DNA from 2 places in the Nocardia sp. NPDC056564 genome. Region 2 is predicted to be linked to the other one. Evidence: riboswitches for the same ligand, from Rfam matches in the RefSeq annotation. Region 2 holds a riboswitch; the other holds the start of a gene.
The links. A riboswitch is a leader RNA that binds a small molecule or an ion and turns the genes downstream of it on or off. The one in region 2 is predicted to bind cobalamin.
Positions count from the first base shown of each region.

Region 1 (4,549 bases), on a different contig from region 2:
GCGGGACCTTCGGTGTCACCGAGTACGCGATCAGCGACGGCACTGGCGTCGCGCGGGTCGATCTCGGGGTGGCGTCGGCGGCGACGTGGCTCGGTGCGCTCGGAATCACCGGCATGACAGCGTATTTCGGCCTGCTCGAGGTCGGGAAGGTGCGGGCGGGGGAGACCGTGCTGATCTCCGCGGCGGCCGGCGCGGTGGGCAGTGTCGCCGGACAGATCGCTAAAGCGTTGGGCGCCACGGTGATCGGCATCGCGGGTGGTCCGGAGAAGTGCCGGATGCTGACCGAGGAGTTCGGTTTCGACCTGGCCATCGATTACCGCAGCGAGAATGTGCTGCGGCGGCTGCGCGAACTCGCGCCCGGCGGGGTCGATGTCTTCTTCGACAATGTCGGCGGGGAGATTCTCGATGCCGCGCTGGCGAATTTGAACCGGGGCGCCCGGATCGTCATCAGCGGCGCGATCGCGTCGTACAACGCCGCCAAGCCGCCGCCGGGGCCGTCCCGCTATATGTCGCTGCTGGTCTTCCGGGCGTCCATGACCGGGTTCGTCGTGTTCGACTACGCCGACCGCTACGGCGAGGCCGTCACCCAGATCTCGAAGTGGCTGGCCGAGGGCAAGATCAAGCCGCGCGAGCACGTGGTCGAGGGCGGAGTCGAGCGGTTCGGCACGACCCTCGAGATGCTGTTCACCGGCGCGAATACCGGGAAGCTGCTGCTGGCCGTCTGAGTACGTATGACGGAATCCGATGACTCGCGCGGGGTGATCGACCGTCTCGCTCGACCGCGGCGTCAGGCGCTGAGCGGGGCCGCCGTGACCTCGTAGCCGAGGTTGGTGAGGACCTCGGTGGTCGCCTTGGCGAAATTGAGCGTGATGAAGTGCAGGCACGGCGCGCCCTCGTCGATCAGGCGCTGCGCCATCTCGGTGGCGATCTCGATGCCGGCCGCGCGCACCGCGGCGCGATTCTCCTCGGCGCCGGTGCCCGCGGCGGCGCGTAGCCGCCGCATGATCGACTCGGGCAACGCGCGGCCGCTGAGTTCCTCCGCGCGCGCGATGGTGCGCAAGGAGGTGATCGGCATCAGCTCCGGGATGATCGGCTTCGCGCCCTGTTCGGCGTCGGCGGCCGCGACCCGATCGCGCAGGCGCAGATAGTGATCCACCTCGAAGAACATCTGGGTGATCGAATAGTCCGCTCCGGCACGGAGTTTCGCGGTCAGGAACCGGGCATCGGTAGCCAGGTCGGGGGACTGGTGGTGTCCCTGCGGGAACGACGCGACGCCGACGTTGAAGTCGCCGAGACCCCGCACGATGCGCACCAGCTCCTCGGCGTACTCGACGCCCTCGGGATGCCTGTGCCACTCGCCGAGCGGATCGCCGGGCGGATCGCCGCGCAGCACGAGAATATTGCGGATGCCGCAGTCGGCGTACGAGCCGACCAGCGCGCGCAGCTCGGCGATGCTGTGTCCGACCGCCGTCAGGTGCGCGACCGGCAGCAAGGTGGTCTGCTGCGCCAGCTGTCCGGTGATCCGGGCGGTGCGGTCCTTGGTCGATCCGCCCGCGCCGTAGGTCATCGAGACGAACGCCGGATGCATGCGCTCGAACTCCCGCACCGTGCGCCACAGCCGCGCCTCGCCCGCGGTGTCGCGCGGCGGATTGAACTCCACCGAGAACGGCACCCGCGCCCCCGAGTGGATGCGCAGGCTGTCGACGACCGAGGGGACGCCGGGGACTGCCGGTGTGATTCGAGCAGGGAGCCCGTGATTCGAACGGTCACGTCCGGGGATGGAAGGCATGGATGAACTCCAGGTCAGCGGCCAGTGGCCGCCGCCGGTAACGAGTCGCCGCCGAGGAGCCCCACGAAGCATCAATCCCGTGCCCGGGTCTACTCGGCGTCGCACCGATGCCCGAGGCGACGACCGCCGGATACGGTGTACCCGGCACAATCGGCAGGTCTGCGGGCTCTTGGGCGCCGACCCGGACTCGGGTACGGTCCCGGAGTTTCACCGAGTTCCTCTCACCGGCCACACGCTCACGCGCGAAACCGATTCGACGCCATCGCGCGGATCAGGGGCTCCTCGACTCCGCCTCCGGCGAACCAGTTGCACTCGCGAATATAGCGAAGTCCTCTGGGATCACCAAGGACGAGGGGGCACTGTGGCGTGGTGACGCGCCGAAATCAAACCACGGGTCGGTTTGCGCTGGGCAGGATATCATCGTTGCACGCGGTGTGGTGCTGGACCGAGATAAGCGTGACACCGCGGATGGTCATCGAGAAGCGGGGTAGAGGTCATGGTCGCGGAACCGGTCCGGATCACCGGGATCGACGCGCGGGTCGCCGAGCGCGGCCCGACCGCTCTGCGCATCGCGATCGGTGGCCAACTGCGCAAGCTGCGCGAGGCGAAGGGCATCACGCCGGTCGCGGCCGGGAATCACATCCGTGGTTCGCACGCCAAGATCAGCCGGCTCGAGCTCGGCCGGACCGGGTACAAGGAACGCGACATCCGGGATCTGCTGACCCTCTACGGCGTCACCGATCCCGATGAGCGCGAGATGTTCCTCGACCTGGCGCGCAAGGCCAATCAGCCCGGCTGGTGGCACCGCTACAGTGACCTGCTGCCGCCCTGGTTCGAGACCTATCTCGGGCTCGAGGGCGCCGCCCAGTCGATCAGAACCTTTGAGGGTCAACTGGTTCCGGGTTTGCTGCAAACCGAGGACTACACGCACGCGGTCATCGAGGTCAGCCAGCAGAACGCCGAGGCGGCGCGGCGGGTGGAGCTGCGCGCGAAGCGTCAGGAGATCCTCGACGTGCCGGACGGGCCCAGGCTGTGGGCGGTGCTGGACGAGGCCGTGCTGCACCGGCCGATCGGCGGCCGGAAGGTGCTGCGCGAGCAGATCGAGCATCTGGTGCAGGTGTCGCACAAGCAGGGAGTGACGATCCAGGTACTGCCCTTCTCCGTGGGCGTCCACGCGGCCGCGGGCAGCTCCTTCACCCTGCTCCGGTTCGCCGAACAGGAACTGCCCGACATCGTCTACCTCGAGCAACTGACCAGCGCGTTCTACCTCGACCGCAGCGAAGACCTCGAGGTCTATCGCGACGTGATGGATCAGGTGGCCGTGCAAGCCGAAACGCCGGAGCGATCACGCGCGCTGATGATCGCCGCCGCCGCGCGGCTCTGAGTCGCCGCTCCGGTCGCACGCGATTCGGTTGGAGCCGTGCGCAGTTCGGGTCGCGGGAGCGACCGGTCGCGTCCTGCCCTCAGGGCCGTGAGCCGCCGGACTTCGCGGCCAGGCCGTACTCGATCGCGGTCGCGTCGGGGGTGACCGTGCCGCCGGGTGTCGCTGCGGTCGCGCCGGGCTTTTCCGCTATGTGGATCACGCCGTTGTCGGCGGTTGCCGGTTCGGCGGCGAGGGTGGCGCCGGTGACGAGCGCGGCGGCGAGCCTGGTGGCTGCCCAGGCCCCTTGCGCCGCAAGGGGTTCGGGTGGGTCAGGGGTGGCGGGCGCGGCCGGCGTAGTGGTTCTCGGCGTACCAGTCGCCTCGGCCCCCGGGGAGTAGGTCGAGGATGTTCCAGACCGGGGAGAGTTGATCGATGCCGCGTTGGGCGTCGTCGAGGAAGTTGGCGGGGAGGGTGTAGTGGTGCCGCACGCGGTCGCCGTCGGGGGTGAAGACGCTGATCATCGGGCGCTGGTCGCCGTTGGGGCGTTCGGCGTTGAGGTCGGCGTTGAAGGTCGTGTCGTAGCTGGAGAGGATGCGCAGGCCGTCCCAGCCGCGGCGCACGGCCCAGGTTCGCAACTTCGGCAAGGGGGCCTTGGCGATGACGGCGAAGCTGGTGCGCTGGGCCAGGTGGTGGGCTACGCCCTGGAAGCCGTCGACCCACATCGAGCACATCGGGCAGGCCTCGTCCTCGTCCGGATGGAACATCAGGTGGTAGACGACCAGGGTGTCGTGCTCCCCGAACAGGTCTCGCAGTCTTGTGCTGCGGACCGGTTCGGGCCTGCCGAGGTCGGCGGGGCCCTCGGCGAAGGCGTAGTCGTCGAGGAGGAGTCCGGGCGGTACCTGCCTGCGCGCGGCGGCGACCTCCTCGATCTGGTCGCGCAGCGTGCGCTCGGCCTTCGCCAGTTGGATCCGGGCCGCGACATACTCCGCGCTGGCGCCTTTGGGCCACATCGGTTCCATCGCCGTGGCATCCACTTCGCCCATGACGGGTTCGTCTCCTTTGGTTTCGGATAGTGAACGTGCCCCTGCTCAAGGTAGAACAGCCGGGCCGAGAGCTCAAGGGAGACACGGACGCATTGCGAAGCCGGGGTTGCTTCTACGGGGTGGAGGGTTACTGTATATTTATATATCTATCTGCACCGGGTGGTGAGGAGCGCCGATGTTCGAGAGGTTCACCGACCGCGCGAGGCGTGTCGTTGTCCTGGCCCAGGAAGAGGCCCGGATGCTCAACCACAACTACATCGGTACCGAGCACATCCTGCTGGGGCTGATTCATGAGGGTGAGGGTGTCGCGGCGAAGTCGCTGGAGTCGCTCGGTATTTCGCTGGAGGGGGTGCG
Region 1 is NZ_JBHTUR010000005.1:336,323-340,871, forward strand. Features, by position in the region: gene ACFQ9K_RS16250 (NADP-dependent oxidoreductase) at 1-725, shown strand, start outside; gene ACFQ9K_RS16255 (methylenetetrahydrofolate reductase) at 788-1,789, opposite strand; cobalamin riboswitch at 1,924-2,057, opposite strand; gene ACFQ9K_RS16260 (helix-turn-helix domain-containing protein) at 2,286-3,173, shown strand; gene ACFQ9K_RS16265 (DUF899 family protein) at 3,482-4,195, opposite strand; gene ACFQ9K_RS16270 (ATP-dependent Clp protease ATP-binding subunit) at 4,371-4,549, shown strand, end outside.
Region 1: it holds a riboswitch for cobalamin, as region 2 does, so the genes downstream of both, ACFQ9K_RS16255 (methylenetetrahydrofolate reductase) here and ACFQ9K_RS36405 (CbtB-domain containing protein) in region 2, are expected to answer to the same signal.

Region 2 (4,549 bases):
CCCGTTCATCGACGAGGCGTGGACCGAACTGTGCGACGCGGTGCTCGCGCAGGCGACCACAGACCTGGACCGGCTGGGCGAGCTGGTGCGCACCGCGGAGCAGGCGGCGGCGTGGGCGGTCGTCGAGCCGCTGCTGGCCGAGGTGCTGGCCGCGGACGTCATCCTGATCGGCACCCCGATGTACAACTACTCGATTCCGGCGGCGCTCAAGGCCTGGCTGGATCAGGTGACGTTCCCGCGAATGTCGCTGGGCCACCGCCGGTTCGTCGTCGCGACCGCCCGCGGCGGCGCGTACTCGCCCGGTGCGCCGAAGGCCGCGTTCGACTATCAGGAGCGCTTCCTGCGCGACTTCTTCGCGGGCCACTTCGCCGTCCACGACACGGTTTTCCTCAATGCCGAACTGGCCAATGCCCGGCAGGATCCCGCCCTGGCGCACCTGCGTGACAAGCACGACGAGTCGTACGCGCTCGCCCTCGAAACCGCCCGCGGTCTCGCGAAGGAGTACTGAGATGAACTGGGTCGTCCTCGGCATCGCCGGGCTGGTCGAGATCGTCTGGTCGCAGAGCATCAAACCGACGGAGAACTTCACCCGCCTGTGGCCGACCGTGCTCTGCTTCGTGCTCGGCGTCACCGCGGTGTACCTGCTGTCCAGGGCGATGCAGACGCTGCCGGTCGGCACCGCGTACGCGATCTTCACCGGCATCGGCGCGGTCGGCGCCATCGGCCTCGGCATCGTGTTCAACAAGGATCCGCTCAGCGCGGGCCGGGTGTTCGCGCTGTCGCTGATCATCGGGGGCATCGTGCTGGCCAGGGTCACCAATCCCGAGTGACACGACGCGACAAGACATTTCGTGCGTGCCCGCCGGTCCGCCATGCCGCCGAGGTTGCTAATCCGGCGCTCTAGTCTGACCCCGAGACGTGCGGAGGCAGGCTGGCTAAGCTCGGGCTGCATCCACTACTCAGCGAAAGGACCGTGATGCCTACACGTACCGCGCGTACTGCTTGGACCGGCACTCTGCAGGAGGGGTCGGGACAGGTCGAGCTGGCCAGCTCCGGCGTCGGCAAGTACGACGTGTCGTTCCCGAAGCGTTCGGCCGACGACGCCGACGGCACCACCAGCCCGGAGGAGCTCATCGCGGCGGCGCACTCGTCCTGCTACGCGATGGCGCTTTCGGCGCAGATCGGCAATGCGGGCGGCACCCCGGAGAGCCTCGACGTGAGCGCCGACGTGACCCTCGGCCCTGACCCGGCCGGCGGCTTCCGGATCAGCGGCATCAAGCTGACCGTGCGCGGCAAGGTCTCCGGCATCGACGCCGACGCGTTCGCCGCCGCGGCCGAGGCCGCCAAGGCCGGGTGCCCGGTCAGCAAGGCGCTGGCCGGCGTCGACCACATCGTGCTGGACGCGGCCCTCGCGTAGTCGCTTGGTTCCCCGCACACTCTCGGGTGTGCGGGGAGCCATGTGATGGTGCGAAATGCTCAGGCCCGGCGGAAGAATCGGCGTGCCGCGGGGTGATACATCGCCGGGATGGCGACCAGCACCGCGACCACGTGGATCGTGCGGAACAGGCCGATCACCACGGACTCGACGGTGAGGTGCGCGAACAGGTCGCCGAACCGGTCCGCGGACAGCAGCGCCGCCAGCGGTTCGATGATCAGCGACAGCAGGCCGATCACGCCGATGCCGAAGGTCAGCAGGAGCCGGGCCCAGCGGGCGCCGTGCGTCATCCGGATCGCGACGACGAGCACGACCAGGTAGATCCCCAGTCGCACAGCGAGTCCGGTGGCCAGCCCGGCCACGTCGACCTCGTCGCGCTCCAGCAGCAGCGCGGCCTGTTCGATGGCCTCGGCGACGCCGGCCAGCAGCGCGACCACCAAGCCGACGAACGCGACGAGGACGGCGCGCGGTGGTTGCGCCGGTGCGCCCGCACGCAGCGGTGCGGGCCAAAGAGAAAGGGCAGTGCCGGTCATGACACCGACACTGCCCTTCGTCTCGTGGACGCGGATCAGCCCGCGGTAGCGATCGACTCTCGTACCGGAGTATCAGCGCGCGCGGCGAATTCGCTGAGCGCGGCGAAGCCGAGGGCAAGGCAGGCCCACAGCGTGGCGGTCTCGCCGAGCGAGGCCACCCGGAACTGCCACAGCAGCGTCGCCGGGAAGTCCGCCTTGACCTCGTTGATGCCGGGCAGCAGTACGTAACCGACGATGGTGACCAGAACGAACGCGGCCACGCCGCCGATCAACCGCACGGTGCTCAGCTGACCGCGCAGCGCCTTGTAGACGTACACGCCGATGCCGACGGCCGCCAGGCCGAGCAGCACCGCCGCCACCCAGAGCAGGGTGCGCTGATTGATCGTCTCCGGATCGCCCACCGCGGGCGGGTTCGCCGGGTACTTGAAGAACGGCACCGCCACGATCGCGGCCCAGCCGCCCAGCCCGAGCGCCAGCGCGAGCTTCGGCCCGGACAGCGTGCTGTAGCGCCGGGCGACGTTCGCGACCGCGGCGAAGATCGCGCCGAGCGCGAGACCGGCCAGGCCGAGCGCGAGGAACTGTCCCGCCTTCTGCCCGGTGCGGCTCACCAGCGGTTCTTCCTCGTCGCCGTGCGAATGTCCGCCGCTCGCCTCCGCTTCCGCGCCGGGGGCGTGCTCGGCCGCCGCGGAATTGGCTTCCTCGATGGCGATCGCGGCGTTGATCTTCGGTTCACCGACGAAGAAGCCGACCGACGCGGCCAGCAGACCCGCGATGAGACCGGCGAGCAGACCGCGCAGGAGCAAAGTCTTCAGCGAACCGGTCAAGGGGAGTGCGGCACTCAGTGGCACGGAAGCCCCAGCAGGTGGCGTCCATCGTGCATCAACTCGTGCATGTACATCCCGCTGCGCGAGATGACGCCCTGATCGAAGCCGACCAGGTACAGCGTGAGCAGTGCGAGAAGAACGACACCCACTGTGACGAGCACAGTGGCCAGAGTTTCGTTTGCCCGGCTCGGCGAATGCACGATAGCCATGCGGTCCTCCTAGGGATGCGCGTCCCGTCGAATGGGTTGCGAAGGTGCCGGTGTCTGGCTTTCCGGCACCCAGGGACCCGGTGCATGGAACACAGTGGCGCGACCGCTCCGGAATTTCACCGAATTACCGCATCACCCTCGCGTTTTGTCATTCGAACTGTGACACCTGGAGGCACCCGCCGTCAACACGACCAGCACGGTCGCGCCCCGGCGTCGGGCGAGTCGCCGGACGGGCCGGCCCGCCCGGCGCGGGTGGTCAGGTCAGCCCGCGGGCTTGGCCGCCACGTCCAGCACGACCTCGAATTCCAGCAGCGACGCACCGGTGGACACCGGCTTCTGCCGCTCGCCCGCGTGCGCCTCGCGGGCCGGGCCGTCCCGCCACGCGGCGAACGACTCTTCCGAATCCCACTGGGTGACAACGAAGTACCGGTTGTCTCCGGCGACCGGCCGGAGCAACTGGAAACCGAGGAAACCCGGCGAACCCTCCACCGCGTGCGCCCGGTGGGCGAACCGCTTCTCCAGTTCGGGGCCCGCGCCCTCGGGAACCTCGATCGCGTTGATCTTCACAACAGCCATGGGCTCGACAATACGACCCGCGGGCGAGTGCCAGGTATGGGCCGTATCGGGGGTCGTGCGCACCGGTCGCCCCGGAACGGCAGAATCGGCGGGGTGTTGCATGACGAAGGCGGAGCGGGCGAGCCGATCCTGCTGTTGCACGGACTGATGGGCAGCGCCAGGACCTGGCACGACCAGCTGGACTGGCTGCGCGACTACGGCCACGTCTACACCTTCGACGCGGCCGGGCACGGCAGGCCCGCGCCGGACGAGCTGACCACCGAGGCGTTCGTCGCCGATCTGGCCGCCGCGACCGCGGGCATCACCGAACCGATGGTGGTGATCGGGCACTCGATGGGCGCGCTGCACGGCTGGGTGTTCGCCGCGACGCACCCGGGCCGGGTGCGGGCGCTGGTGATCGAGGACATCGCCCCGGACTTCACCGGCCGGACGGCGACGGACTGGGCGGCGATGATCGAGGCGTGGCCGCAGCCGTTCCCGGACGCGAACGCGGTGCTGAGGTTCTTCGGGCCGGTCGCCGGGCGGTACTTCCTGAATTCGTTCGAGCACGGACCGGACGGCTACCGGCTGCACGGATCGGTCGCGACGTTCCGGGACATCTCCGAGGAGTGGGGCAGTCGCGACTTCTGGCCGCAGTGGCACGCCATCCGGGTGCCCGCGTTGCTGCTCGAGGGCGAGCACACGATCACCCCGCCCGGGCAGATGCGGCAGATGGCCGAGACGCATCCCGATGCCGAGCACGTCCTCGTTCCCGGCGCGGCCCATCTCGTGCACGACGATCAGCCGCAGCGGTACCGGGCGGAGGTCGAGCGGTTCCTGCGGCGCGTCCTCGCCGATCCGCGTTCACCGAACAGCGGGCGGCACTAGGACATTCGGCCGCGTGTCAGGGTGCGTTGCCGCCCTCGCCGGCGAGGGCGAACAGGCCGTCCACGGTCTGCTCGATCAACCCGTCCACCAGCAGCGAGTCGAGGG
Region 2 is NZ_JBHTUR010000021.1:32,416-36,964, forward strand. Features, by position in the region: gene ACFQ9K_RS36380 (FMN-dependent NADH-azoreductase) at 1-508, shown strand, start outside; gene ACFQ9K_RS36385 (multidrug efflux SMR transporter) at 510-830, shown strand; gene ACFQ9K_RS36390 (OsmC family peroxiredoxin) at 977-1,417, shown strand; gene ACFQ9K_RS36395 (hypothetical protein) at 1,477-1,968, opposite strand; gene ACFQ9K_RS36400 (CbtA family protein) at 2,004-2,816, opposite strand; gene ACFQ9K_RS36405 (CbtB-domain containing protein) at 2,807-3,001, opposite strand; cobalamin riboswitch at 3,029-3,184, opposite strand; gene mhuD (mycobilin-forming heme oxygenase MhuD) at 3,263-3,577, opposite strand; gene ACFQ9K_RS36415 (alpha/beta fold hydrolase) at 3,671-4,444, shown strand; gene ACFQ9K_RS36420 (A/G-specific adenine glycosylase) at 4,461-4,549, opposite strand, start outside.